3 regions of the Paenibacillus sp. B2(2019) genome follow, and region 3 is predicted to be linked to each of the others. Evidence: riboswitches for the same ligand, from Rfam matches in the RefSeq annotation. Region 3 holds a riboswitch; each other region holds the start of a gene.
The links. Region 3 has a riboswitch for cobalamin ahead of PAENI_RS17795 (anaerobic ribonucleoside triphosphate reductase). Riboswitches for the same ligand answer to the same signal wherever they lie in the genome.
Positions count from the first base shown of each region.

Region 1: linked by a shared signal. The riboswitch ahead of PAENI_RS31660 (S-layer homology domain-containing protein) and the one ahead of PAENI_RS17795 (anaerobic ribonucleoside triphosphate reductase) in region 3 are both predicted to bind cobalamin.
Region 2: linked by a shared signal. The riboswitch ahead of metE (5-methyltetrahydropteroyltriglutamate--homocysteine S-methyltransferase) and the one ahead of PAENI_RS17795 (anaerobic ribonucleoside triphosphate reductase) in region 3 are both predicted to bind cobalamin.

Region 1 is NZ_VTZR01000038.1:32,823-42,758, reverse strand. Features, by position in the region: gene PAENI_RS31690 (hypothetical protein) at 1-112, shown strand, start outside; gene PAENI_RS31685 (M48 family metallopeptidase) at 192-845, shown strand; gene PAENI_RS31680 (hypothetical protein) at 910-1,464, shown strand; gene PAENI_RS31675 (hypothetical protein) at 1,489-1,782, shown strand; gene PAENI_RS31670 (cellulase family glycosylhydrolase) at 1,845-3,566, opposite strand; gene PAENI_RS31665 (hypothetical protein) at 3,786-4,364, shown strand; cobalamin riboswitch at 4,456-4,656, shown strand; gene PAENI_RS31660 (S-layer homology domain-containing protein) at 4,822-9,759, shown strand; gene PAENI_RS31655 (DUF4430 domain-containing protein) at 9,833-9,936, shown strand, end outside.
Region 2 is NZ_VTZR01000024.1:164,198-174,133, forward strand. Features, by position in the region: gene PAENI_RS22015 (ABC transporter permease) at 1-1,414, shown strand, start outside; gene PAENI_RS22020 (DedA family protein) at 1,432-2,055, shown strand; gene PAENI_RS22025 (undecaprenyl-diphosphate phosphatase) at 2,105-2,965, shown strand; cobalamin riboswitch at 3,126-3,331, shown strand; gene metE (5-methyltetrahydropteroyltriglutamate--homocysteine S-methyltransferase) at 3,465-5,786, shown strand; gene PAENI_RS22035 (DUF1540 domain-containing protein) at 5,925-6,077, opposite strand; gene PAENI_RS22040 (DUF4349 domain-containing protein) at 6,728-7,858, shown strand; gene msrA (peptide-methionine (S)-S-oxide reductase MsrA) at 8,032-9,018, opposite strand; gene PAENI_RS22050 (TVP38/TMEM64 family protein) at 9,118-9,738, opposite strand; gene PAENI_RS22055 (Gfo/Idh/MocA family protein) at 9,904-9,936, shown strand, end outside.
Region 3 is NZ_VTZR01000020.1:2,672-12,607, reverse strand. Features, by position in the region: gene PAENI_RS32255 (hypothetical protein) at 1-72, shown strand, start outside; gene ssuE (NADPH-dependent FMN reductase) at 219-767, shown strand; gene PAENI_RS17810 (ribonucleotide-diphosphate reductase subunit beta) at 939-1,970, opposite strand; gene PAENI_RS17805 (ribonucleoside-diphosphate reductase subunit alpha) at 2,249-4,582, opposite strand; gene nrdG (anaerobic ribonucleoside-triphosphate reductase activating protein) at 4,638-5,153, opposite strand; gene PAENI_RS17795 (anaerobic ribonucleoside triphosphate reductase) at 5,150-7,135, opposite strand; cobalamin riboswitch at 7,353-7,586, opposite strand; gene PAENI_RS17790 (MTH1187 family thiamine-binding protein) at 7,961-8,269, shown strand; tRNA gene PAENI_RS17785 (tRNA-Thr) at 8,365-8,436, shown strand; gene PAENI_RS17780 (NAD(P)H-dependent oxidoreductase) at 8,752-9,294, shown strand; gene PAENI_RS17775 (winged helix-turn-helix transcriptional regulator) at 9,359-9,733, opposite strand.

The DNA.
Region 1 (9,936 bases), on a different contig from region 3:
TGCTGTCGCGCTCACTGAAGAGAAATCAAAGGATGCTATCCTTACTGTAGTTTTTGTTGCGGGGAGTCTTTTGTATTTAGCGATGTTTGTGGCAGGATATCCAGTGTATTGATGAATCATGTTAAAATAGGGGGAACGCTTAAACGCGTTCTCCTTTTTTTGCGAATAACCTTATAGAAACGATGGTGGGTATGAAGATTGAGTACGACAATCAGGTGATCGAGTTTAATGTTCAATATGGAAATGGCAAGAAAATCTCCATTCATATAGATTCTTCAGGGCGTATAACACTCAAAGCTCCCAAGAAAACAAGTGAAGAGACGATTAAAAGCGTGGTTGAGCGTAATGGGAAATTAATAGTGGAGAAGCTGCAGAGCATTGAAGCGAACAGAGAAACGCCAAAGCTCAAAGAGTATGAGGACGAGGGTAAATTCTTATATTTAGGCAAATATTATTCGCTCCAAGAGCTAATAGAGACAGGGGATTTAAATGAGGAAGAGCTTAAACTTAAGCTGAAGAAATTCTATTTCGCTAGCTGTAAAAAGATTGTAGGCGAACGGATCAATAAATATCAGACACAGCTTAGAGTAAAGCCTAAGACTATTGACATTGTTGAGTCTAGAACCAAGTGGGGAAGCTGTAGCTCGGATAAAAAGCTAACCTTTAACTATCGCTTAGCGATGGCTCCAGTGGAAGTTATCGATTATGTAATCATCCATGAACTGTGTCATTTACTTCATATGAATCATGACCGCTCTTTTTGGCGAAAGGTTGGAAGCCTCATGCCAGATTATAAAGAGAAGGAAGAGTATTTAGCCAGATATGGGCGTGCTATGACGCTGTGAATAAAAGGAAGATAAGAGGTAAAACTATGTTCACTAAATAGAACTGGAAGTGTGGAGGTAAATGATGACACAGAATAAAGGAAATTCACAACGCCAGATTCGAACTTCAATTCTTTGTTTGATCTGTGCCTGCACCGTCCTATTAAGTGGCTGCTCTAAAGCTGCCAATGAAACCACACAAGTAACTCCAACGCCTATAACAGAAGCCACTGCACCTGCGGCTACGAACAATGCAACAGAACAACCCAATGCATCATCCGGCACAAATACAGAGGGACTTCAGGCGGATGTTAGCGTTCAGAGAGTCATTAAGGAAGTCACTTTAAAGGACGGCTATCATAAAAAGATTGAGCTGCTGACAGACGGAGGCAAGCGGGTTACCATTACGGATCCGAGCCAAAAGATTGTTTTGCAGCAGATTGAATATGATGGGAAGATTACTACGTCTAATGGTAAACAGGTTACCGTTAAAGTCGAAGGTGGGGGAGAGCAGACCCTAACCATCCCCGAACATGTAGTGATCGAAGATGAGGACAAGCTTGGACTGATGCCAGGTGTTGATATCGAGTGGACAGTGAATGCCGAGGGGCAAATCGAAAGTGTTGAACTGGAGGATTAAAGAGATACTGAGGTGGCTGGCTAAATGAAATTTCTAATCGTATTTGGCAGTATAGTGGTTCCCGTCGCCATGCTAATGATACAACGGAAATGGATAAAGTGGCGTATTGTTTTTAATGTAGCTTCTGTGTTGTCTACGCTTATTTTAGGTAATATTTCTGCCCTAGCTATATATGAAATATTAAGAGATAACACGGTATTTATGACCTCGATCCATGCGATTTTTTTGAATCCAATGTTCCTTTTAACGGGAGCTTATCTTGGAGTATATCTGGTCTATCGCTTGATGTTGATGACGTATGAAGAAGTATATGTATGATGTAGTTAAAAAAGGAGTGTCCCCGTGAAGGGACACTCCTTTTTTATATTATACAGCGAAAGCTAAGAAGACTTTCCTACAACGTTTGTTCCACTCTTCGTGATCTTGTACGTAAGGATATCACCATTCCACAAGTGGAATTTCAAGATGACCTCCCCATCTTTAACATCTTTAAAGAAGGCTGGAAGCAGCTTGATTTCTTTCGTGTTATAAGAGGGTGAGAACGTATTGCCGAACTCCTTGAATGGTGTCCAGTCTTGTGGGCCTGCATTGCCACCAGCGGTATAGACAGCCTCCATCGTGGCAAGCTGGTTACCATTAAAGGTAGTTGGAATCGCAAACGATTCAGTCGTACCTTTGGCATCACTTAATTTGGCAGTGTCATTCACGATGATCTTTAGTCTCCACGCAACACCTTTGTTGAATTTCAGCGTTAACACGGCATTTTCACCGTATTTTTGGGAAGCTGTGAGTTTTTTGAGTTGGCTGGCTTTGAGTGTGAGCTCCTCGCCATTCAAGGTGTAATCTTTTCCCTTTGTTAGATACTTCCCATTTGCACTAATCGTGGTTAGCTTATTGCCGTTTAGGTTCAGCTTCACCTTGGTGTCTTTGATCGCTGCACCTTTTTTTAGATAGACCAGATCGCTTTCAGTGCTGGAGGAACGTTCCTTCAGACCAGACATTAATAAATTGTGCAGCTCGGAATCGGACCACTTATACGTTTTGCGGTTGAAATGCTGCCCGTTATCCCAGAGCATGGAGGTCATTTTCTTTTCTTTTAAATAATAGGTAAGGTACTCGAAGAATTTCAGCTTCTCGCCTTGTTCAATCACACCTGTATCTTTATCGAATCCTAGCAGTCCAAACTCACCAACGATAACAGGGATTCCTTTGGCTACGAAAGTGTTGTAAACGTTATCAAAAGTTTGGATGATATCGTTTTTTGTATCTTTTTCAAACGTGGTGTAACCAGCGATATTCACACTGAACGGCCAGAAGCCATAGTAGTGAACGGTCGCAATTATGTTCGGATCGTTAAGAGCTATAATCGTTTTGTAGAGCTGATCCATTCTAGGTTGGGTAGGAGAAGTCTCTAATGAAGGTAGCACTAGCGGACGGACATCATTTTTTCCACCTGAGTTTCGAACGATCTGATGGAAAGAATTGTTGAGCTCTGCAAGCATTTGTTCCATCTTCGCTTCATCCGTACTTCCGCCATCCGTGAAACGAGGTTCATTAATGCTTTCGAACATCAGCTTATCGGATTTATCCTTGAAGCGGTCCGCAATTTGAGTCCATGCTGCATTATAACGCGCCAGCGTCTCATCATGCTTCTCTTCCATATGACTTACCCATAACCAGGAGTCGTGATGGACATTGATCATTACATATAACTTGGCGTCTAGCGCCCAGCCTACAACTTCTTCGACACGGTCGAGGTAAGCTTGATCAATAGTGTAGTTCGGTGCTTCACCTATGTGTGAATCCCAAGTGATAGGAATCCGGATACTTTTGTAGCCTTGTGCGGCGATTTTCTTAATCAGTTCTTGGGTCACACGCGGATTGCCCCAGGAGGTTTCATCCTCACCTGTAGCATCTAGAGTATTGCCAAGGTTCCATCCGGGCTGCATATCGTCTACATAGGATTGGATCTTACTCTTTGGTGCTGCCTTAGCTTGTTGCTCGTCCTTAGTGGCAGCGGCGGCAATGGATGAGAACAAAGAGAGCAGAAGAGCGGTGACAAGGGTCAATGATAAGAAGGATTTCTGGATTCGAGTAGTCATTGAATTCTCCTTTGTAAGATCATTATTGAGGATGCTTAAACCTGACCTTCCTTAGTACTTTGGTGCTTAAATGAATACGTACACCTCCATGAATTCGTTGTAAACGCTTACCAAATACCCTAACATAGAATAATTTCAACGAGTACCTTACTAATTTGTGGTAAATTCATATATGAATTAGTGATTTGCAGTGATTCCAAAGTTATGGAGGGCAATCCAGTGAGCAGATTTCATTACATAGGCTCGGCTACAGAGCTTCCGTTAGGAGAAAGAGGCAGTGTACCGTCAGCAAAGACATATAATGAAGTGAAAAATTCCCCAGAGTATAAGAAACATAGAGAGGCTCTGCGCCTGCAAGGTATAATTCCTTTGGATGACATCGCAGATCTGTCTCATTTAAGAGATGAGGACTGTCTTGTATACGACTCGGAAGAAGATGCAGCGGGTATTTTTATAGAGGAACTTGTGTATTGGAACGATGAGATTCGCAAGCATTTTCGGAGTACATATGTGTATCGGATTTCACCGAATTGGGGCGGCTTCTCTGTATCCCCTAAGCTAAAAGATACTCTACCGGGATCGTATAACGCCTCACTCAAGTGTTGTCGGGAGTTATTTAGGCTTATGACAGATTATGGGGTATCTGGTGCCGAGTTCGAGCTCTATACATGCTGGGCTGAGGAAGAAGGACTCCCACGTAATAAAAAGTATGATCGAATCTTTGATTTGGCCTCTTTGTCACTGGAGGATGGTTTTGAGCTGAGAGAAAAAGAGTATATTGTGGTTAAAATGATTTGATATTCAATAGGATTATCGCTAACTACTCGTTATACAAAAAACAAATATTGCATGACAAAAGCAACTATATTAGATATGATGAAGCATGGAAAAATTAATATTAGCAATAGGTGCCAATTATGAATGTTTCGGAAATACAATCATAGATTGGTTAAATGGAAAGCGGGTGTGAATCCCGCGCGGTCCCGCCGCTGTGAAAGAGGAGTCCTTGCAAGGTACCACTGGGAAACTGGGAAGGTAGCAAGGGTGATGATACTTGAGCCAGAATATCTGCCTATTTCTGATACACCGTTAAACTCTACGAGCGATAGAGAGGTGTTTGATATAGTATATGCCTGCTATTGTTGCGGTTCACTATCTTAAACCTCTTGACGTTATGTTGAGTGGTTTTTTTGTAGTGCTATGAAAGTTTATTCTGTTTTTTAACATAGGAAGAGAAGGGAAGGGTTATGGAAACATGAAGAAAAATAAGTTTTTAGCTTGGTTACTTATTGTAGCAGTATTTATCACGACGTTCTCTACAAGTGTAATCCCGGCTCATGCGAATGAAGCAATTGCCGATAGTACAGTTGTAACAACAGAGGTTGATCAAGCTCTAGTAGAGCAGATTAATGCGCTAGTACAAGAGCCAGATACAGAGAAGCCTACGATTTCAATAGAAGGTATACAAGATAAACAGGTAGTATCCAGTAAAGATGTAAGCTTCAAAGTAGTGGTTACAGACAATGTCTATAAAGACATTATTCCAGTAGTAATGCTGAACCAAGTCGTTCTGTCAGCTACTAATGGTGAGTACAAAGCATCTCTAAACCCAGGTAGTAACGTAATCGCAGTAACAGCTATAGATGGCGCAGGAAACAAAGCAGATAATGTAACCTATCAGGTTACTTATAAAATCACTGCTAAAGAACAGTTAGATAAAAGCTTGGCCTACATCGTTAACACCGTAAAGAATCCGTCATTTGGAACAGGTAGCGGAGAATGGTCGATTCTTTCTCTAGCTCGTGCGAACTACAAAGTACCTAACGGTTATTACAATCTCTATTACAACAATGTAGCTACGCGAATAGCAACGATAATTAAGGATGGAAAACTCGACGCTAGTAAAAGCACAGAGAATTCCAGAGCCATTCTAGGACTTACCTCTATCGGAAAAGATATCACGAATGTTGCAGGTCATGATCTAAGAAATGCACTCGCTGATTATCAATATATTCAGAAGCAAGGGAACAACGGTCCCATATTTGCTCTGATTGCACTAGATAGTCATAACTACGAGATTCCAGTATTATTCCCTGATCCTGATGAGAAGGGAGTTATATATCAAAGCACAAGAGAAAACCTGGTTCAGTACATCTTAGATAGAGAAGTTAAAAAAGGTGCAGCAGATGCCGGGGGCTGGGCTTTAGGTGTAACCAAAGCCGACGTCGATATGACCGGGATGGCGATGCAAGCACTTGCGCCTTATTACGCAAAGGATCCTAATGTAAAAGCTGCCGTGGATCGGGCGATTGCATGGTTATCGAGTGTACAAAATGCTCAAGGCGGATTTACAAGCTGGGGAAGCACAAGCAGTGAGAGCATTGCACAGGTTGTTGTTGCCTTAACTGGCGTAGGCGTAGATCCGCACAGTGACCCTAGGTTTATTAAAGAAGGAAATTCACTTATAGATGCTTTACTTAGCTTCTCTGGGCCGGATGGTGGATTCAAGCATATTCTCACCGGAAAAGTAGACGCTATGGCTACGGATCAAGGTACATATGCACTCGTATCCTATGATCGTCTGATCAATAATAGCAACCGTCTCTATGACATGAATGATGTTCCATTTGAACAACCTACTACCGTTGTAGCCAAACAACAATTAAATAAAAACCTTGCCTATATCCTAAACACTGTAAAAAATCCGTCTTTTGGAACAGGTAGCGGGGAATGGTCCATTCTTTCTCTAGCACGGGCCAACTTCGAGGTTCCAAGTGGCTATTACAATCTTTATTATAATAATGTAGCTGCTGAAGTAGCTAAGCTAATGAAGGATGGAAAACTCGACCCTTCTAAAAGCACAGAGCATTCAAGAGCGATTCTAGGACTTACCTCGATTGGAAAAGATATCACGAATGTTGCAGGGTATGATCTAAGAAATGCACTTGCAGATTTTCAATATGTTCAGAAGCAAGGGCTTAATGGTCCCATATTTGCGCTGATTGCCTTAGATAGTCATAACTATGATATTCCTGTAGTAGAAGGCGTTACAGATCAAACCACAAGAGAAAAACTGGTTCAGTATATTTTAGAAAAAGAAGCACCAACTGGTGGATGGGCGTTATTTGGTACTAAAGCCGATACCGATATCACTGGAATGACGATGCAAGCACTTGCGCCTTACTATGCAAAGGATCCTAATGTAAAAGATGCTGTGGATCGCGCGATTGCATGGTTATCAAGCACACAGAATGATCAAGGTGGATTTACAAGCTGGGGAAGCACAAGCAGTGAGAGCATCGCGCAGGTCATTGTTGCTTTAACTGGCGTAGGCGTAGATCCGCACAGTGACTTAAGGTTTGTTAAAAAGGGAAATTCACTGATTGATGCACTGCTTACCTTTGCTGATCCGGATGGTGGATTTAAGCATATTCTCACCGGAAGAGTAGATGGGATGGCTACGGACCAAGGTACGTATGCACTTGTGTCCTATGATCGTCTGATTAATCACAGTAACCGTCTCTTTGATATGAATGATGTGGTAATTGAACAACCACCTGTACAACCAGAGGGTCCGAAAGAATTTCCGTTACCTTCTGGTGATAAGCCGGAAGTTGTAATCAATGATGATGCTCATGATTATATCGTTCCGATCAGCACAGGAGATAGCAACAAGGAAATAACGGTAGTTATTCCTAAAAGTCAACAATCGAAGGTTAGTGTTAGTTTACCTAATAACAGCGATCTTCCTCAGATTGAGGCTACCAAAGGTGACGTATCTGTAGTCATTCCTAAGGGTGCAAAAGTTACAAGTGGAAATGCCGCAGCGATTGAACTAATGTCACCTTTAACAGGGACAGAATCTGCACTAAAAGATAGTCTGAATCAAATTATTCCTGGGGACAAGAAGCTTGATAGCATCGTACAAGCATTTTCCATGGGAGGCAGCGCAAGAGTAGAATTCAGTCAATTTATTACGTTAACCTTTAAGGACCTTAAAGGAAAAGATGCTGCTTATATTCAAAACGGCACACCTCATGCGATTCAAAAATTTGCAAGTGATGACTTAGGCTTAGCGAGCGGTAAGTCTGAGTATGCCTATGATAGTGGAAATGATTTAATCGTAAAAACCAATCATTTCACTGATTACATTGCGTATTCCTCCACTGCAGTACAAACACCTGGTGGTGACGGTAATGGTAACGGTAACGGCGATGGAGGAACCACTCCATCTAAGCCATACGTAACCCTATCCGTGGATAAGCTTACGATTAAGAAAGGATATGTTATTCCATCTGTACAGGTAGAGCTACTATCTGGTGACACAGTGTGGTCTGTATTCGAAAGAGTACTAGATAGCCGCGGTATCGACTATAGATATTCTTGGAACAGTACATTTGGAAGTGTGTATGTTGAATCCATAGCTGGTGATGGAGAATTTGACCATGGTAGCGGTAGTGGATGGATGTATAATGTAAATGGAAAATATCCTAATTATGGTGCATCTTCATATAATCTAAGTGCTGGGGACAAAATTCAGTGGCGATATACTACGAATTTGGGTGCGGATTTAAATGCACCAATACCAACTACAAGCCCTACTCCAACCCCATCTGCCACTCCTAAACCAAGTGGAATTCCAGGTGCGGGTGGAGGAAGTAATCCAGATGCCAACGTTGATCCAAATCCGAGTCCATCTCCAACAGCGACTCCTAATGACATCAAGCAAGTGTATAAAGACGTCGATAAGATCTCATCCTGGGCATTCTCAGCGATTGAAACAGCTACAGTAAAAGGGTACATCCAAGGTAACAATGGTCAGGTGAATCCGAAAGATCATATTACAAGAGCAGAATTTACTAAGATCCTAGTATCAGCATTGGAACTGGATATCAAGAGTGACAAAGGAATTACCTACAAGGATGTCGCTCTGGGAGATTGGTTCTATCCATATGTGAATGCTGCTCATAAAGCAGGGTTAATTACAGGATTTAATAATGAATTTAAGCCAAATGACAAGATTACTCGCGAACAAATGGCAGCCATTATTGTCAGAGCCTTATCAATCCCGGCTACGAAGCCAGGTACAGCTATTAAAGATATCAATACTGTGTCTGCGTGGGCAAAAGCAGATGTGGAAACCATTGTTGCCACCGGACTTATGTTAGGTGATAATAATCAGTTTAAGCCTAAAGAGCTTGTAACTAGAGAAATGGCAGCTGTTGTAGCTACTAGAACCCATGATTATAAGAGTGGCGACAAAGCAGTTAGTCCATACATTCAGAACACAGCAGCCTTTTTGCAAAAAACAGTAACAAACCCAGTCATCTCCTCGGTTGGCGGGGATTGGACAGTGTTCGGGCTGGCACGTTCTGGTGTGAAGGTTCCAGATAGTTATTACGCTAAGTACTATGCGAATGTAGAAGCAACCCTTAAAGAAAAAGCTGGGAAGCTGCATAGCGTAAAATATACCGAATATGATAGAGTTATTTTGGCATTAACTTCAATCGGCAAAAATATTGATAAAGTGGCGGGTTATAACCTACTGGAACCGCTCGCGGATTTTGATACTGTAATCAAGCAAGGCATTAATGGACCTGTGTTTGCCCTGATCGCTCTGGACAGTAATCATCACGACATTCCAGTGGTTAAGGATGTAAAGACGCAGACAACTAGAGAGATGCTCATTGATTACATTTTAGGCAGAGAGATCAACGGCGGGGGATGGGCACTAGGCAGTAATGCTACTGAGGCCGATCCTGATATTACGGGAATGGTTATTCAAGGCTTGACCCCGTATTACAAAACGAATGCCAAAGTAACGGCTGCTGTGGATCGTGGAATTGCTTGGCTATCCAAAACGCAAACAGCAGACGGTGGCTTTGCAAGCTGGGAATCTACGAACTCCGAGAGCATTGCTCAGGTTATTGTAGCTTTAACTGGACTTGGTATAGATCCGCATAAGGATTCCAGATTTATTAAAAATGGACGTTCAGCGGTAGATGCGTTGCTTGGCTTTGCTGCAGCTGAAGGTGGTTTTTATCACGTGAAGCAGGGTGGAGTAGGCAACGGAGGTGCGAAACCAGGAGAAGTAGATCTTATGGCTACGGATCAAGCGATGTATGCACTGGTTGCTTATGATCGGTTCGTTAAGGGTCAGACGAGTCTTTATGACATGACAGACGTTAAATAGAACTTTATTTAAAGAGATAAGCAAGGGTAGCATGTATACCCTTGCTTATTATTTAAGGTGGGGAACTTAAGAAATGAACAAGAAAAAATGGCTAACAGCGATACTAATTATTGGCGTGCTAGCGATCGCCTTCTTTTGGGGCGGGAATTATCAGAAGAGCCCGAACAAGGTTGCGAG
Region 2 (9,936 bases), on a different contig from region 3:
GATGCGGCTGTTTCAGGGAGAACGAAAAGCAGAAGAGGAACCTAAAGTTTCCTTGGTGTTATCTTTACTGTCTGCTTTATTGCTGTTAACGGGCTATTTTATGGCAGCTACAGCACAAGCGGCTTCGGTTGAAAAGGTGATGTTCCCCGTCGTTATAATTACGGTTGCGGGTACCTATCTTTTTTATACTCAGCTCAGTATTTACACTGTTAAACTACTTAAGACGATCCGGCGCCTGTATTGGAACCACACGAATATCATTACTTTATCGGGCTTGTCTTACCGCTGGAAAGAGAATGCCCGAATGTTTTTTATGGTGACGATTGTATCTGCAGTATCTTTTACTTCAGTGGGAGTATTCGCATCGATCCATACGCTTTCCAGAGAGTTGAAATTGGACTATCCCGCAGCAGTTGGTTATGTAGCCAAAGGCAATCAATTGCAGGATCCTTTTGATCAGCATTTGGACGAAATTAAGGAAGAGCTTACAACGCTCGGTTTACCCTATGAGACACTTAGTATTCCGATTAAATATGCAGAGGTGGAATCTCAGACCGGGCCAGATCGTACGTTAAAGCTTCCCTTGATTGCTTACAGTGATTATAAGCTTGCTCTGCTTCGTGCAGGGTTTACGACGGATGAGCAGCCTCTAAGTGGAGATGAAGGATTGGTGATGATCGGTTCGCAACGAGACCGGAGTCTGCAAGCGGGTAGAGTAAAGCCGATATACACCTTGAAGCAAGGTCTTTCCATTCGAGAAATGGGTTATACCCAGCAAGTTCCGATTGCCGAATATCTATTGCCGGAGCTGGATGGAAGGGATGGGGGAGATTTCAGTGGTGTTGTGATTAGCGATGAGCTTTACAAGGCTATTCATCCCGTACAGACCGATTTGTATACAGGATTTTACATGGATGACTTCCCGCGAACAGTAGGTATAGCGGCGGATCTTGCTCATAAAGGGAAACGGTCCTATGAAAGTAACTCGCCATACGCGATTGTTGTTAGTGGCACGCTGTTTGAAATACAGAGAACATTGTACAACACAATGCTATTCGCTTCTTTACTGGTGGGTACTGTCTTTTTCATTGCAGCAGGCAGCTTCCTATACTTCCGGCTGTATACAGATCTAGATCATGATCGCCATCAATATTCTACATTGTCCAAAATGGGACTTACAGATCAAGAGCTAAACCGAATTGTAACGATACAATTGTCGTTGTTGTTTTTTGTTCCGGTTGGGGTAGCCATTTTGCATAGTGTGTTTGCCTTTATTGCGCTTCAGCGGTTGTTTTACTTATCTATTGCTGTGGAGACCGGGGCGGTGTTATTGGGATATTTGGCTGTCCAGGGACTTTACTTCTTTTTTATTCGCAGCCGTTATTTACGCAACTTGAAGAAGAACTTGATCTGAATAATGGGGGTTACGAAATGCAAGCATGGATTACAGATTTTATGGAGCAGTTTGGTTACTTTGGTATTTTCCTGATGCTCGCTTTTGAAAATATATTTCCACCGATTCCTTCCGAAGTGATCCTTCCTTTTGGCGGATTCATGACAACCACAACGAATTTGACCATTCCTGGTGTAATTATTGCTGCTACGCTTGGCTCACTGCTGGGTGCAGTAATTCTCTATTATATCGGTCGTTTGTTGGATGTAAATCGCTTGGAAAAGATCATTGAACGCTGGGGCGGCCTACTCCGGATTAGCAAAAAGGACATCCACAAGGCTGACGCTTGGTTTGACAAATATGGATATTGGACCGTATTATTTTGTCGGATGGTTCCACTAGTGCGTAGTTTGATTTCGATCCCTGCAGGGATGTCGGGCATGAAATTTGGAGTGTTTATGATCTTCACAACGATTGGTACGCTGGGATGGAATCTATTGCTGGTGCTTATTGGTGCGGCATTGGGTGAGTCGTGGGAAGACATCGCCATGTATATGGATATGTACTCCAACGTGGTGTACGTGCTTCTTGTAGGTGGAGTAGTGATCCTTGGGTATTTGTTCTTCCGCAAGCGCAGCCGGAAAATGAACACCGAAGGTTGAGCCGAGAAGGACTTATAGATAAAAGTTATGATTAAAAGGAGGAGAACAAATGGAGCTATTAACGATTATTAAAGCTATTATTTTGGGAATTGTTGAAGGATTGACTGAATTTGCTCCGGTATCCTCCACAGGTCATATGATTATTGTTGATGATATGTGGTTAAAATCGACAGAGTTATTTGGGCAATATACGGCCAATACGTTCAAAGTGGTTATACAGCTGGGGTCAATATTAGCAGTTGTAGTTATTTTTAGAAATAGGTTCATTGAATTGCTGGGCTTAAAGCGCTTCAGCCGCAAGCAGTTGGATCCTGTAACCGAGCAACAACCACAGCTTGAAAAAGGCGGCCACCTTAAGCTTACACAGGTGCTTGTAGGTTTAGTGCCAGCAGGCGTGCTGGGGGTTCTGTTTAATGATTATATTGACGAGCATTTATTCTCTACATCCACCGTGTTAATCGGTCTAGTAGTCGGTGCTGTATTAATGATTATTGCGGATCTATTCGGACCAAAGAAGATTCAAACGGAGAGTGTCGATCAGATTACATATAAGCAGGCGCTAGGTGTTGGTCTAGTTCAGTGCTTCTCCTTGTGGCCTGGATTTTCTCGTTCCGGGTCGACGATTTCTGGTGGTGTTCTTCTGGGTATGAGTCATCGCGCTGCTGCTGATTTCACGTTTATTATGGCTGTTCCAATCATGGCAGGCGCCAGTTTACTTTCACTGATGAAGAACTGGCAATATTTCACCATCGATGCCCTGCCGTTCTTCATTGCAGGCTTTATCAGTGCCTTTGTATTTGCACTATTATCGATGCGTTTCTTCTTGAAATTGATCAACCGGATTAAGCTTTTACCATTTGCTATATATCGCATAGTACTTGCTGCAGTAGTATATTTCGTGTTTTTCTAAATCCGTTATAAGGAATCGATATAACAAAAGCCCCCGTAATCTATTGCAGATGACGGGGGCTTTCACGTATGATGACATCAGATTTAAGACACTCACTTTATCCTTATAATTCTCGCATAAACGCTTACCGTCCTTAAAAGGACGCTGAAGGCGTTATAGCTTGACAATATCGGAGACAGGTGCTTGCCGGAAATTAGTAATTCGGTAGGCTTAATAGGGAAATTCGGTTTGAAGCCGATGCGGTCCCGCCACTGTAACGGAAGAGTCCATAGCAACATATGTCACTGGCAATTTACTACTGCTGGGAAGACTGCTAAGGATGTTGACACCGCTAGCCAGGAGACCTGCCTGTTTCAACAGCACTGCTTCACCTACGGAGGATAGGAAGGTGTTAGACGTTAACCATAGGTATATTATGGGCGTCTTTCCCTTTGACTTTTTTAGGGAAGGGCGCTCTTTTTTATAGGAATGCAAGTGATATCGAGTCCAAAATAAGAAGATGGAGAAGGGGAGCTGCAAAGTGACGAACAAAGTAAAAGTAAGCAATCTTGGCTATCCAAGAATCGGAAAAAACCGCGAGTGGAAGAAAACGTTGGAAGCCTTCTGGGCGGGAAAAATAAATGAGGAAGCGTTCCGTACTGAAATGACAGGAATTCAGCTTCAGCATTTGAAGACTCAGCAGGAGGCAGGAATTGATTTAATTCCGGTAAATGATTTTACGTTCTACGATCATGTGCTAGATACAGCTGTAATGTTCGGGATCGTACCTCCACGTTATGCGTATGATGGTGGCGATATTGGGCTTGATCTTTATTTTGCGATGGCTAGAGGAAATGCTGAGGCTACCGCTTGCGAGATGACTAAATGGTTCAATACGAACTATCATTACATCGTTCCAGAGATCGGTGCACAAACGCCGCGTCTGACCGAGAATAAACCACTGGCTGCTTATCGTTTTGCCAAGTCCCAAGCGGGAATTGAGGGTAAACCTGTGGTTTTAGGCCTTTATACATTCCTTAAGTTGTCAAAAGGTTTTGCATCTGCGGATATTGCGAAGATTGCTGCTCGGTTTCTTCCGGTTTACGTTCAGCTGTTGCAGGAACTGAAGCAAGAAGGAGTAAGCTGGGTACAAATTGATGAACCAGCGATTGTTACAGGAATTAATGAATCAGAATTATCCTTACTTAACTCGATTTACACAGAAATTGCTGAATCCGTGCCTGGATTAAATATTATTCTGCAGACTTACTTTGAAGCTGCTGAACCGCTGGAGGCACTGTTCAAGCTTCCGGTACAAGGTTTAGGTCTCGATTTTGTCCATGATGGCGGGACGAACCTGGCATCGATTGAACGTCTTGGCTGGCCTGAGGATAAGTGGCTGGGAGCGGGTATTATTGACGGACGCAACATCTGGCGCTCGGATCTGGATGCTAAGCTGCAGCTGATCGAGAAGCTGAGTGTACATGTACCGCTTGATCGTCTTATTCTACAGCCTTCTTGCAGTTTGCTGCATGTTCCGGTTACTGTTCAGGGTGAGGTGAAGCTGAAGGCCACCGTCAAGGCTGCTTTAGCTTTTGCTGATGAGAAGCTTAGAGAGCTTGGCCTGCTTGCTGCAGCCTTAGAGGGTACAGCAGAAGCTGCTGCTGCGTTGACAGCCAGTCGCGAAGCCCTTACGGCCTTCCGTGCACTTCCTGAACGCGGTCGTAAGGATGTGGCTGAGCAAGTTTTCGGACTTACAGATTTACCAGACCAACGTAGCCTACCTTTTGCTGAGCGCCTGAAGGTGCAGCAGGAGAAGTGGCAGCTGCCACTTCTGCCAACGACAACAATCGGAAGCTTTCCACAGACCGTAGAAGTGCGCCAGGCAAGGTTGAAATGGCGTAAAGGCGTATGGAATCAAGAGCGTTACGACGGGTTCGTTCGTGAGCAGATTGCAGATGCAATCACTTTCCAAGAAAAGCTGGGTCTGGATGTACTCGTGCACGGTGAGTTCGAAAGAACCGATATGGTGGAGTTTTTCGGGGAGAAGTTGGATGGTTACTTATTTACTAGTAATGGCTGGGTTCAATCCTACGGATCACGCTGCGTTAAGCCCCCAGTTATTTATGCGGATATAGCTTTTATCCAGCCTATGACTGTAAAAGAAAGCGTCTATGCTCAGTCGTTAACTTCCCTTCCTGTTAAAGGTATGTTGACTGGTCCTGTTACGATTCTCAATTGGTCTTTCGTACGTGATGATCTTAGTCGGGAAGCAGTAGCGAATCAAATTGCCTTAGCGCTCCGTCATGAAGTTAAAGCTTTGGAGGATGCAGGCATAGAGATGATTCAAGTAGATGAACCGGCTATCCGTGAAGGACTCCCTTTGAAGGCGGAAGATCATGAGACATACTTGAATTGGGCGGTGAAGTCGTTCCGTATCGCGACGAATCATGTGAAGGCTACGACACAAATTCATACCCACATGTGCTATAGCGAATTTAATGACATGATAGACTCCATTTCAGCGATGGATGCGGATGTTATCTCTATTGAGACTTCACGTAGCCACGGGGAACTGATCGTTAGCTTTGAGGAGCAGGAGTATGATAAAGGAATTGGTCTTGGTGTATATGATATCCATAGTCCACGGGTTCCTGCAGTAGAAGAGATGACAGCTAATATTGATCGTGCGCTGCGGGTGCTTGATCCTAAACAGTTCTGGATTAATCCGGATTGCGGTCTTAAGACACGTGGCTGGCAGGAGACGGAAGATGCACTTCGTAACATGGTAAAGGCTGCCGCTATTGCAAGAGAAAATGCAGGAGTTAGTGCTTCCAAATAACATAAGAGGTATACAATAAATCATAGCCGGGGAATTTCTCCCTGGCTTTTTATTTCAGCCACTTGATAATAATTCTCATTCTTGATAGAATGAGAAAAGAAAAGAAGGAACCGTGGAGGGTCCCTTCAAATCATCACCTTATTTGCTTTCGAAAGTCTTGCAATCTGTTTCTTCTGCACGTGTAGGTTCTTGGGAGCTGTGGAAAGCTACAAAGATAGAATCGGCACTGCATTTGTTCTCTTCTGCCCAGTGGGTGCAGGAGTTAACTTCGCAAATTACGTCTTTTGCCATGAGGGTTCACCTCCCCTTTTAGTAATAGACAGTATTATTAAAAAACTTCTCTGTTCAACAAGGTGGAGCTTGTCCGAACAGAACCGTGTTCTGCCCTCATTCATTATGAATAGAGGGTTTTTGGTATTTTTTTACGTGGTTAGACGTGGTAATTGTACCAAATAAAGTGCGTGTAAGCAAATGGGTTATTCGAATGGTTATGTTGTCCCATATGTCACTAGAAGTGGTTTGACTAGAAGAATCTCTCAGCCTGTATACAACAGTGCTTCTGTAAATTCGTTGTTAAACATTAGCTATTCAGTATCTCAAGGCTATATTGTGAATACAAGCTCTAGGGTATCCGCAAAACAAACAGTGGCAAACTTATTAAGCGGTTTTATGCCATTAAACAAAGCGCTTCTAACCCAGGTTGATTTTTGCTTGAAAAATAATAGCTTAAACTAAAAGAGTTGCAGAAATGCTACTCTTTTTTTTATTTAGAGAGCATAATTCAAAAGAAACTGTACACAATTCCATTTTTCAGTGCAACCTTCCAAGTTTTGGAACGTCTTAGTAAAGAGTGACGGAAGAGATCTGCTTAGAACAAGACATTCCGTAACGATATTATGATCCGTGCAAGCGGTATCTATTACATTTTTGGAGGAATGAGAATGCGTAAATGGGGTCTGCATTACTTATGTTTATTAATTCTTGCGGTAGTCTTGGCGGGTTGTGGCTCAGCGGATAGGAATTCAGCGGCAGATAGTTCGGCAAAAGAAAATGGTAGTACGAGTAACGACGCAGCAGTAGAGGTACAATCGCAGAGCTCGATGGCCTTAACAGCGAATCAAAGCACTTCGGCAGCTCCTGAGTCAGAAGCAACTGGCAGCGAGAACTTGGCTGTAAAGGGCTCCACATCAGAAAATACAGTTCAAGCAAGTGCAGGATTTACTGGTAGTGATGTAGTAGCGGGCTTGAACAAGAAGCTGATCTATAAAGCGAATCTTAATATGGAAGTAGAAGACTATGGAAAAGCACAGACTGAAATACGTAATTTAGTAACCATGGCCAATGGATATATTATTGAGTTTAATGAAAATATGTCGCAGTACGAGCAAGGTGGAACGTTTATCCTTAAGGTGCCTGCCTCCGGATTCTCACCTTTTCTGAATAAATTAGAACAAGTAAAACACGAATCTCTACAGCGCAGCATTCAAGGTCAGGATGTCTCTGAAGAGTATGTTGATCTGGAGTCACGTTTGAAGGCAAAGCAGCTAATGGAAGCACAATATACAGAGTTTATGAAAAAAGCAACGAAATCCACTGATCTGGTCGCCTTCGCGAACGAGCTTGGTTCGATTCAAGAAAGCATTGAGCAGATTAAAGGTAGAATGCGTTATATCAATCAGAATGTATCCTTCTCTACGGTAGAATTGAGAGTGTATCAGACGGATGAAAGCATTGCTGTCAAAGAGAAGAAGGAGCAAGGGCCGTTACTGGAACGTGCTTCAGATGCTCTAAATGGAAGCTTAAATGCACTATCTGTGATGTTTCAGTGGATTGTCGTTATCCTTGCAGGAGCGTTACCGATACTTATCGGGGCTGCCATTATTTTAGCTATTGTATTAGTTTCCCGTAAAAATATCCGCGAGCGTCGGGAGCAGCAGACCGAGAGAATTCGTCAGCGAAATAAGGAGCTGAACAGAGAGCAAGCCATCCCTGTGGCAACAGAGCCTAAGGAGGCAGTTTCACAGGATAATTCGAAGGCTAATAAGGACTCAGAGGACTCAAAGAAAGAATAGCCCTACAAGCATAAACGCCCTCGGCGTCTTTTAAAAAGACGGTAAGCGTTTAAGCGAGAAATATAAGAATAATGTATAACGTGAAACTTATACTTTCTTATATTTTAAGAGAAAAAAACGGTTGTCATCCTAAAAGGACGACAACCGTTTCTTTATGTGCTGAGGATTGATGTTTAGGCAGGCTGGAAGAGTATGCGATACTCCCCGTATCCTTCCTTCTCCAAATCCTCTTTCGGTACAAATCGTAGCGCCGCCGAATTTATGCAGTAGCGTAAACCGTTTTCTCCGGGACCATCGTCAAAGACATGGCCTAGATGCGAATCCGCTACTTTGCTGCGCACTTCAGTGCGGACCATCAAATGACTGAGATCCGTCTTTTCTTTCACAGCGTAGTCCCGGATGGGACGAGTAAAGCTTGGCCAGCCGCAACCGGAATCGTATTTATCCTGCGAGCTGAATAACGGTTCGCCAGATACGATGTCTACATAAATACCATCTCCATGGTGATCCCAAAAATCATTCCGGAAAGGAGATTCTGTTGCACTGTTCTGAGTGACTTCATATTGAAGAGGGGTTAAACGTTCTTTCAAACTTTGTTTGTCCTCTTTATGTGTCCAGTGGGTTTCGATAAAATCCTCTCGGCCAGAACCTTTACGATAACGTTTGTAGTGGCCTGGATTCTTATGATGGTAGCCTTGATGATATTCTTCGGCAGGATAGAAGGTGGTTGCCGGGAGAATCGGGGTTACAATCGGACTAGAGAATCGACCGCTTGCTTGCAGAGCTGCCTTGGAAGCTTCTGCTTGTTCTTTTTGTTCCTCCGAATGGGTAAAGATTGCTGTTCCGTAAGAAGTCCCGCGATCATGGAATTGTCCACCTGCGTCGGTAGGGTCAATTTGCTGCCAGAACAGCTCAAGTAACTTGCTATAAGGGAAAATATCTGGGTTGAACGTAATTTGTACAGCTTCAACATGTCCTGTCGTTTCAGAACAAACCTCTTCATAGGTTGGGTTCACTGTATGACCGCCGGTATAGCCAGAGACGACACTTATGATACCTGGCAATTCTTCGAACGGCGAGACCATGCACCAGAAGCATCCACCTGCAAAGGTTGCTTTTTCCGTCTTGGTATTTATATGGTTAGTCTGATGTTCACTCATTAATATCCCTCCATTCACATAATGCAATTAAATAGATCACAATTTAATTATAAAGCAAATACTAACTGCCTGCCAGTTAGTAACCGATAAGTTCTTTCGCTATCGGCTATTCTTCGCTTCTTGAGAGCGCGGACGCAAGCTCAGTCCAGCGATAATTAGCACAGCGGCATAGGCGATGATGGCAATAACCGCACTTACAGGGTCCTGAAACAGATGATCCCCAAGGAAAGCGTATAGTGCAATCCCCGGTATTTTTCCTATGCCGGAAGCTGCAATATAACTCCAAAAAGGCAGACCGGCAGCTCCAGCGTAGATGTTAACCGCTGTTTGGGGAATGATTGGCATGAGTCGTGCTAGGACAATCGAAGCGAAAGGTCGCCGTTCAATGGCTACTGTGAACTTTTCGAGTGCGGGAATGGAGGCTAAATAAGCTCTCGCTTGGCTTTGAAACAAGTACTTCACAACACCAAAAAGGATTGCGGCAGCCAAATTAGTAGCTAACCAGCAAATCAAGGCTCCCGCTAAACTTCCGTATGCATAACCGAAGAATCCGATGACAGCTTTATAAGGGACAACTGGAAACAGGGCCAGTAAAGTTGCAACCCCTATAGAACTGAAAAGATTATGATCCTCTTTCATCCAGCTTAGGATGTCATATCTGTAGATAAACGCAAGGATTGTACCCGAAACATAAAGAACAATTGAGAACCATTTCTTCATAGATAATATGCCCCTTCTTCCACTCATTCATCTCATCATACGGGATATGAAGTAAATATTGAAGTAAAGATCAATTGTCAGAGAATGAGAAGCAGGTATAATAGCATTTGTAGAGAACAAAGAGAAAAGAACGATATATTGAAGTGTTAAGAGGGGGATGGATCAGTGATTGTACCTGAACGTAAAAGAGTCGCCATA
Region 3 (9,936 bases):
CTCCGGTCGCAGACGCCTCACGGTTGGATGCCGATCATTGGCCTGATTGTTGGATTTAATATTGTTGCTTAGTATATCGCAAGAGTGGGATGAGCGCAAGCGTTTATGGTTTGACAATAATATCTAATCTGCGATAGGATTAATATTAATTTAAAGTATTCCTGTCGGGATAAATATTTGCAGTGTGAGCTGCTTAATGGGATGAAAGAGGTGGAGAAGTGGCTAAAATTGTTGTGATTAACGGAACACCTTCCTTGGTATCGCGCATCAATGCAGTTATAGAGTATGCGGAGGCAAGCTTAACGGATCAGGGCTTTGAGGTTGAGCGTATTAACGTTGCAGAGCTGCCAGCGGAAGATTTGATTCATACCAAGTTTGAGAGTGATTCTATCGTTAAAGCGAATGGCCTTGTAGCCGAAGCGGATGCGGTAATCGTGGTTAGCCCGGTTTATAAAGCCTCTTATACAGGCGTGCTGAAGACCTTCTTGGATCTAGTTCCACAAAAGGGATTGGCCGGTAAAATCGTACTCCCGCTCTTCATGGGTGGCAGTCTTGCACATCTACTTACGATTGATTATGCATTGAAACCTGTATTGTCTGTACTCGGTGCACGCTACATTCTTGGTGGAGTGTATGCCGTGGATTCTCAGGTGGTTCGTAATGATCACGGAGTGGTAGAGCTTGCTGAGGAGCTGAAGCTGCGACTGAATGATGCGTTAGCTGAGCTGGCAGAAGAAACTACACATCGTGTGGAACGCAAGGCTTAAGACTAAGTAGCAAGCATTCTGTTTCGGATGGATTCATACCAACTATATAAGCGTCTCATTCATACCTGATCCAAGGGGTGAAGAGACGCTTTTTGCTATAGTAAAAAGGCCATCTCACTGTGAAAGTAGAGAATGGCCTCTTTTTTATATAGGGTTCGTTATAATCCTGTCTTACAAATCGTCGAATCCGTTATCGTCGCCAACCTTACCGTAGTTACGGGATTTAGCTTCGAAGAAGTCGGTTTTGGTGGCATTAAGCGCATCATCGGAGAAAGGTTTGATCCAAGGCATGCAGTTAACGTCAACACCTTGGTAGGCTTTTTCCATACCCATCAAGGTTAAGCGCTTGTTCGCTGTATATTTGATGTAGTCACTAAGCTCGTTAAGATCAATACCGCGGACATTAGTAAGGGTGTAGTAAGCCCAGTTGGTTTCAAGCTCTACCGCGCGGTCGATCGTACGATACACGTAATCCATGTTCTCTTTAGTGTTCAACTCAGGGAAATCTACAAGTAGCTGCTTAAATACTTCTGCGAAGAAATAGCAGTGCTGATTCTCGTCACGTTGGATATAAGAGATCATTTGGCTGGTCGCCATCATCTTCTGGTCACGGGCCAGATTGTAGAAGAAGGCGAAGGTGCTGTAGAAGAAAATTCCTTCCAAGATGAGATCCGCTACCAGTGCATGGAAAAAGGTTTGTCTCGTAGGGTTATCACGGAACTCTTGATAAATATCAGAGATAAACTGATTGCGTTCCAGCAGGACAGGGTCTTTTTTCCAATATTCAAAAATTTCTTTCTGCTCACTTTCCGACACGATAGAGGAAAGAACATAGGAATAGGATTGGTTATGCACCACTTCTTGTTGTCCGATAATGGCAGAGATAGCTTCTAGAGAAGAGTCAGTAAAATAGCGCTTTACGTCGCTTACGAACATCGTCTGCATCGAGTCTAACACGGCGAGCAGGGAGATGTTGATCTTAAATACGCGTTGCTCCTCAGCATCGAGCATAGGGAATTGTTGCGCATCTTTGGACATTGGGATTTCATCCGCGATCCAGTGATTAAGCAGCAGCACCTTGTACAGCTTGTACATATGCGGCATGCGAATATCGTTCCAGTTCAGAATACCGGAGCACTCACCGTCGATGATGCGTGTGGATTGGTTAGGTGCTTCAGTGTTAAAAATCTTTTGTAGTTGCATTTATTTTCCCTCCATTTTTTTGCGCGGGTAATTCGTCTTGTCTGGTCTTTAATTAAATTAGGTTGATGAAGTAACGGAGAGGAAGTTTGGAGCTGTAGGAGCGATAGCGTTCGCCCGAAAGCTTTCCGTAGGAAAGCTCGCATCGAAAGCATATGCTATCCTCGGATTTCTACCGCAGACGGTATAAATCAATAAATCTGAGGATAACAGCGACCGGAAGCCCAAACATTGCTCGCAGTTACGATTAAATCACCGAATTTTTTAAAGCAGTAAGACTCTTAGCTAGCGCAAGAATCACACTCTTCTATTGTCAAAGCACGGCTACGCACATAATAAGTTGATTTCAATCCGCCCTTCCAGGCGTTCAGATGCAGCTCAAGGAACTCGGTAGCCTTGATGTCAGGACGAACATACAGGTTGAAGCTTTGGCCTTGATCGACGTGACGCTGACGAGCAGAAGCCATGCGGATCGACCAGTTTTGGTCAATTGTAAACGCAGTTTTATAGTACCAAATCGTCTTGTCGGACAGATCCGGTGCTGGGTTAGCGATCTTGTATGTTGTTTTCTCTTCATAGGAAAGCAGTTCATACAAAGGATCAATGCTGGCTGTGGAGCCGGCAATAATCGATGTGGAGCCGTTCGGTGCAATTGCGAACATCCATGCGTTACGAACACCGTCTTTAGCCACTTCTTCTTGCAGCTCGCGCCATTGTTCAGTGGTTACATATTTACCTTCTTGTTCACCGCTAACGTAGCCACGTGAAGTAAAATATGCACCTGTCTCCCAATCGGAACCGGCGAACTTCGGATAACGGCCTTTTTCACGGGCAAGCTCCATGCTCGAACGTACCAACAGGTAGTTAATATGTTCATACAAATGGTTGTTATATTCTACGGCTTCATCAGATTCCCAACGAATGCCCTTGAGTGCCAATAGGTGATGCAAGCCGAATGTGCCGAGACCCACTGCGCGGTATTGGCTGTTCGTGTATTGTGCTTGCAGAACTTCAATATTATTAATGTCGATTACGTTGTCCAGCATACGTACTTGGATAGGTACAAGTCTTTCCAGCACACCAGCTGGAATCGCACGTGCCAAGTGAATCGAATTCAGGTTGCAGACTACGAAATCGCCAGGGATTTTGGAGATAACAATCCGGGTCTTGCCATCTTTGGTTACTAATTCTTCCTGTTCAATAACGGTAGCGGATTGATTCTGCATAATTTCTGTGCACAGGTTGGAAGAGAAGACCATACCTTGGTGACGGTTCGGGTTCGTCCGGTTAACCGTATCACGGTAGAACATATATGGAGTACCTGTTTCAAGCTGTGATTTCATAATCCGTTTCATGATGTCGATCGCAGGAACGGTAATACGGGACAATTCCAAATTGGCTGTAGCTTCAGCATATTTTTCACGGAAAGTGCCTTTACCAAGCTCTTCATCGTAGAAGTCTTCCAGACCAAGCGGACGACCGTTCTCATCCGTCCAGCCCATAACCTTCTTCACTTCATGTGGGCAGAAGAGGTTCCAGTGGCTGCGTGATTCAACGGCTTCCATGAACAAGTCCGGCAGGGTTACACCGTGGAATACGTCATGTGCACGCATACGCTCGTCACCATTATTTAGTTTAAGATCGAGGAAAGCGAGAATATCTTTATGGAATACATCAAGGTAGACAGCGACAGCACCTTTACGTGTTCCGAGCTGGTCTACACTGACTGCTGTATTGTTCAATTGGCGAATCCAAGGAATTACGCCGGAGCTAGTGTTCTTATGGCCACGGATATCCGAACCCCGTGCCCGTACTTTACCAAGGTAGACGCCGATACCGCCGCCCATTTTGCTAAGGCGCGCTACGTCTGTATTAGAGTCAAAGATACCCTCTAGGGAATCGTCTACCGTATCAATGAAGCAGCTGGATAGCTGTCCAGCGACCTTTTTGCCGGCATTGGACATTGTAGGGGTAGCAGCTGTCATGTAGATGTTGCTCATAGCCCAGTAAGCTTCTTTTACAAGCTCAAGACGTTTCTCAGCTGGTTCACGGTGCATCAGGTACATAGCAATAATCATATAACGTTCTTGTGGAAGCTCCATTACACGGCCGTCAAAATCATGCGCCAAATAACGGTCGGATAGCGTAAGCAGACCGATATAGTCAAACAAAAGATCGCGTGTATAATCGATACACCCACCTAGTTCGATAATTTGTTCTTTGGTGTAATGACTTAGAAGCTCTTCACGATAGATTCCTTTTTTTACGAGATCCGTAATTAGCGGGTACAGCTCACCGTAAGGCTCTTCTGGATAAGCTTTATAGCGGCGATGAACGGCTGCTTTTTTATAAAGGGTAGTCAGAAGGGCACGGGCAGCTGCAAACTTCCAAGTAGGCTCTTCTTTCGTTACAAGCTCTAGAGCACTCATGGTGAAGGCATTGCTAATTTCTTCTCCGCTTACGGAGTCACGACGCAGTTTGGAAATTACTCCCCGCAGCAATGTTTCTTTATTTAGTTGATCAAGACCTTCTAAGATACGGTCGGCGTATACGGAAAGGCGCTTCTCATCAAAAGCCAGTTGGCGATTATCTGGTTTTACTACGAATTGTGGCATGGTTATTTCATCCCTTCTTATTTTGGGTTAATTTTGAATATCAAAAATTGATATATTATAGCGCAGTAGGCTGCCACAGAAAGACCTCCGAGCCGTTCGTACTGGCCGGAATGTCGATTATGCGTTGGTTAGAGCTTCCTCGGTAAGGAAGTGTAGTATCTTTCAATTCTTCTATAAAACGTCCATCTATTAATACCTGACACTGTGTAAGTAGATTCCACTCCGGCGAACCGGGAAGGGCGGTTAGTTCCTCATACGTATAACCACTGTAAATCCAGATGGGGAAGCCTGGGAGCACGGTGCGAAGCTCATGAATGAACCCAAGTACCTCTTCTGCCGAGAAAAAAGGATCGCCGCCTGCCAGTGTTAGACCATCCAGCAAAGGGTTAGCGGCGATTTCTGCAATGATTTCATGTTGACGTTCTAAGGTGAAGAATTCTCCATATTTAAAGTTCCATGTCTCGGGATTAAAGCATCCCGGGCAACGATGGCGGCAGCCGCTGATGAAGAGGACGGCCCGCATGCCCTCTCCCTCGTTAATCGACTCCGGATAGTATCCGCAAATATTCATAGATGCTTAACGCGATCCCGTACTTCGGCTTGTTTGGCGGCATTGAAGCGGGTCTGATAGTCGCCAGTTAAATAACCTGTAACTCTGCGCAAACGACGGATATGCACGTCATTCTCATGTGCGTTGCAGGAAGGACAGTTTGTCCCAATTACGCCTTCGTATCCGCAGCTGGAGCAGCGGTCAATCGGATGGTTAATGCTGAAGTAGCTGACCTGTTGTTCTAGTGCATATTTAATGATTTTGATAAAAGCAGATGGATTGCTGCGGGCATTGCCATTTAATTCGACATAAGAAATAGCCCCGGCATTGCAGTATTCATGGAAAGGAGCTTCCAAGCTGATCTTCTGAGCAGCACCTAGATCGTAGTATACAGGGATGTGGAAAGAGTTCGTATAATACTCACGGTCAGTTACGCCCGGAATAGAACCCAGTACCTTGCGATCAATCTTGGTGAATTTGCCGGACAGGCCCTCTGCTGGTGTTGCGAACAAGGTAATGTTGAGATTAAGTTCCTCACTTTTAAGGTCGCAATACTCCCGCATGTGACGCACGATAGCGACAGCCTTGGCATGGACTTCCATATCCTCGCCATGGTGTTTGCCGTACATAGCTTTCATGCATTCCGCCATACCGATGAAGCCAAGCGACAGACTACCATGTTTCAGCAGTTCGCCTACAGAGTCTTCAGGAGCGAGATTTTCGCCGCCTTCCCAGACGCCTTCTCGCATCATGAAATCGGATGCTTTAGCTTTTTGCGCGCTTTGGATGTGGAACCGATGAAGAAGTCCTTCCAGCGCAATATCCATATAGTGATTTAGATCCTCATAGAAGCCAGCTTCGTCTGCGACGGTACGTCGGCCTGTTACTGTGCCGTGTGCCAGACCGAGCCGAACCAGATTCAGTGTATTAAAGGAAAGGTTGCCCTTCCCGGAGCAATGATTACGCCCAAAACGGTCACCGAGCACTCGGGTGCGGCAGCCCATTGTAGCAAATTCCGTATCAGGATCACTTGGATCATAATACTGCAAGTTTAGCGGAGCGTCCAGATTAGCGAAGTTCGGATATAGTCTGCGTGCAGAACATTCCGCCGCTTTTAGGAACAATTCATAGTTAGGATCGCCTTGCTGTTGATTGACTCCTTGCTTGCATTTGAAGATTTGAATCGGGAACACAGGTGTTTCTCCGCTGCCAAGTCCGTTCATCGTTGCTGTTAGCAGGGAGCTGATCACAAGCTGACCTTCTGGTGAAGTACAAGTACCATAATTGATGCTGGTAAACGGAATTTGCCCACCGGATCGGCTGGACATGGTATTGAGATTATGTACCATACTTTCAGCCGCTTGCAGGGTTTCGATTTCGGTTTCCTTTAGTGCAAAACGGAACGCTTTTGGATATAACTCCGCCAGATCGGTCCGGCTCATTGTAATCTCGCCCAAAGATTCATTAGCTTGTCCCTCATCAAAATAATCCAGACCCTTGCGGAACAGCTTAGCGAAGGATTTGGTTACATAAGGTGCCAGATCATAGTCGAGCTTATTGGCGGATACGCCGCCATATTGAGCATTTTGCTGGGATTGAAAAATAATTGCTACCAGTGACATAGCTGTCATTATGGAGTTCGGAGGACGAACACTGCCGTTGCCGGTGTTGAAGCCTTCGCGGAGAAGCTTATCAAACGGGATAAAAATGCAGTTAGTCGTTCCGATTGCGTATTGATCCAGATCATGCACATAGACGACATTGTCATCAATGGCTTGCACTAGCTGCGGCGGCATCGTAAAGTTGCGGGCGTACCATTTTGAATATTCACTGCCGAACTTGCTCATTTTACCGGAGAAACTCTCTCCGTTCAAATTGGCATTCTCGCGCAGCAAGTCCAAATCCCGGCTGTCGATAATATCGCGTCCTAAATCAATGAGCTCTTCTAAAAGAACTTCTCGTGCATTTGTTGTACCGTTAAATTGTCTCTCCAACAACGTCATTGTATAGCTCTCCTCTCAGTCTATCGTCCTATCATTAAGAAGTTGGACCGCATAAGCGGCCGTATATTCATTGTGATCTCATAAAAAAAGCATCCTCTAGCGAGGATGGCAGAAAATGCCCGATGCGTTATGTAAATATCCACACAGATATTTGCAGTGGCCTCTAAGAAGATGACCGCATGCGGACACCGTTCCTGTTCCTCGCAGGCACTCATAGTTGGTGTCGTCGAAACAGGCAGGTCTCCTGGCTTCCGTAGGACCTCTCAGCGCCTTCCCAAGGGGTTCTTACCCCTCAGTGGCTTCTGCCAGGAGATCTGCCCATCTTAAGCTTCTAAAAGCTTGTAAAGGGCATCCGGTTACAGTGGCGGGACCGCAGCGGATTTTCACCGTACTTCCCTATTAAGCTCTAATTCCGATAAAGGATCAAAGCGCCTGTCTCCACTATATTTTGTTGTCGTTAGATAAAAATAACCCAAGATGTTGTGTTTGTAAACAGTTTTTTAGAAAACCCGCGCGGGGAGCGGGTTCTTCAAAAGTACTCCACAAATGATCCACAGGCTGTCCATAAGTAATCCACAATTGATCCACAGGCATATAAAAAATGATTCATAAATTGTCCGAAAAGATGCCACAAAGAGTCCATAAATGTAGTGCAGATGACCCTAGAATTCATGTTAGAAAAAATACTTGTGGCGAAAGTCATATTTCGGAGAATTTTGGGGAAAGAAGAAGGGGCATAATAAAGCTGAGATCATTTGTGGGAGAGCGGTGGAGTTGTTACAATAGAAGGAGACACATACTTTAAAATTCCGAGGAGGTATTCTCATGCCTATTGCTGAAGTAACCGTTATTCCGATTGGAACAGGTAGTACGAGCCTTAGCAGTTATGTTGCGGATATGCAGCGAGTGCTGAAGACGGTAGAAGGGATTACTTATGAGCTTACATCCATGGGTACAATCATTGAAGGGCCTCTTCAGCGTATTTTTGCTGCAGTCGAAGCGCTGCACGAGTCTCCTTTTGCCGCAGGTGCAGAGCGTGTCTCTACCTCACTTAAAATAGACGACCGCCGCGATAAACCCTCCACTAGCCGTGGAAAGCTGGAGTCTGTGGAGCGTAAACTACAGGTGGAATAGCAGTTCGGGAGAGTAGGGAAATAGGGAGAAATAGGCTTGCGTTTCTGGCTGAAAGTTGTATAATATTTTTTGTTTGACAGAAAAATCAGCCTTAAGCTGGTGTAGCTCAGGGGTAGAGCAACGCACTCGTAATGCGTAGGCCGGGGGTTCAATTCCCTTCACCAGCATATCTAAGAATTGCGCAATGGCACGGTTTCCGGGATTTCGGGACCGTGCCATTTGTCTTGAAATCACCTATCTTCTAACATTCGTCTAACCTTTACTCAAGTAAAATGGCGGAATGACCCAGTCTCTCTTGTGTGATATTTGGTGTACACCGAAGACGAGATTCGCCCCGAAGACTATACATCAATCATACGTGCAGGCAGGTTGCAGTGCTTACCTTTAGGTAAGTACGTGAACTAAAAGTGCATACTTACGCGATGGCATGGTGGGAGGTATACTCAAGTCCTAAATCTGATTCAAACATGGAGGATACACCATTGAAAACACTTATTGTCGTCACGCACCCAAACATCGAAACATCCGTCGTTAATAAACGCTGGATCGAAGAACTCCGTAAATATCCAGACAAATATACGGTGCACGAGCTGTACAAAGCCTATCCCGATGAAAAAATCAACGTGGAAAAGGAACAACAACTGATTGAAGCGCATGATAAGCTCGTCTTACAATTCCCTGTCTACTGGTTTAGTAGTCCACCTCTGCTTAAAAAGTGGTTGAACGAAGTATTTACTTACGGATGGGCATATGGTTCGAAGAGTGATAAATTAAGAAATCGAAAAATCGCATTAGCTGTAACTGCCGGAGGAAGTGCAAAAGACTTTAGTGAAGAAGGTAAACTCGGCTACGGGCTTGACCGTATTTTATCTCCCTTTGACACGACTTTTTTGTACTGCAACGCTGATTATCGTTCCTTCTATGCCATTTATGGCACGGAATCTGAGACGGTAGGAAGTACGGATTACTTAAAGAAATTGGATATTAGTTCGCAAGGCTATGTTGAATTTATCGAAAATATGTAATTAGAATTGAAACAAAAAGCAGCATTTTCATTAATGGAAATGCTGCTTTTGTCATAAGTTGTCGTTAAATCGTAAAAGGTATGCTTATCTCTTGCGCGGCTGGAACGAAGTTTTTCTCTCCCCAAGTGCACATCATATCCAGCACCGGAATAAGCGATTGGCCCTTCTCGGTTAAGGAATACTCAACTTTAGGGGGAATCTGGGGGAATTCCTCGCGCCTGACGAGACAGTCGGCTTCCAGTTCTTTCAACATAACGCTTAACGTCTTAAAAGGTATTGTACCGATACCCCGTTGCAGTTCATTGAACCGCACGATCTTGTTTTCAGAGAGATGGTAGAGAATAGTCATTTTATATTTACCACTAATGATAGACAAGGTGTAGCCAAAGCTAGTGTCCTTCTGCTGAATGCCAGGTGGTATACAGATTTCATCACTCATGGGCTAGTACCCTCCTTCAGAAAATATTCAACGAAAAGGCAAACGCCTGTTGTCGCTCCGTACTCAGGTCCCGACTTTATTATGTTTTCAACCTGCTATCAAGTCATCCTGCGAGCAACGAACTCACTATATCATTTTGAAACAATTAGTTCAAAGCACTCATGGCTAACTATCAATCGGTCGATTTTCTCTGTCGGCGAAGA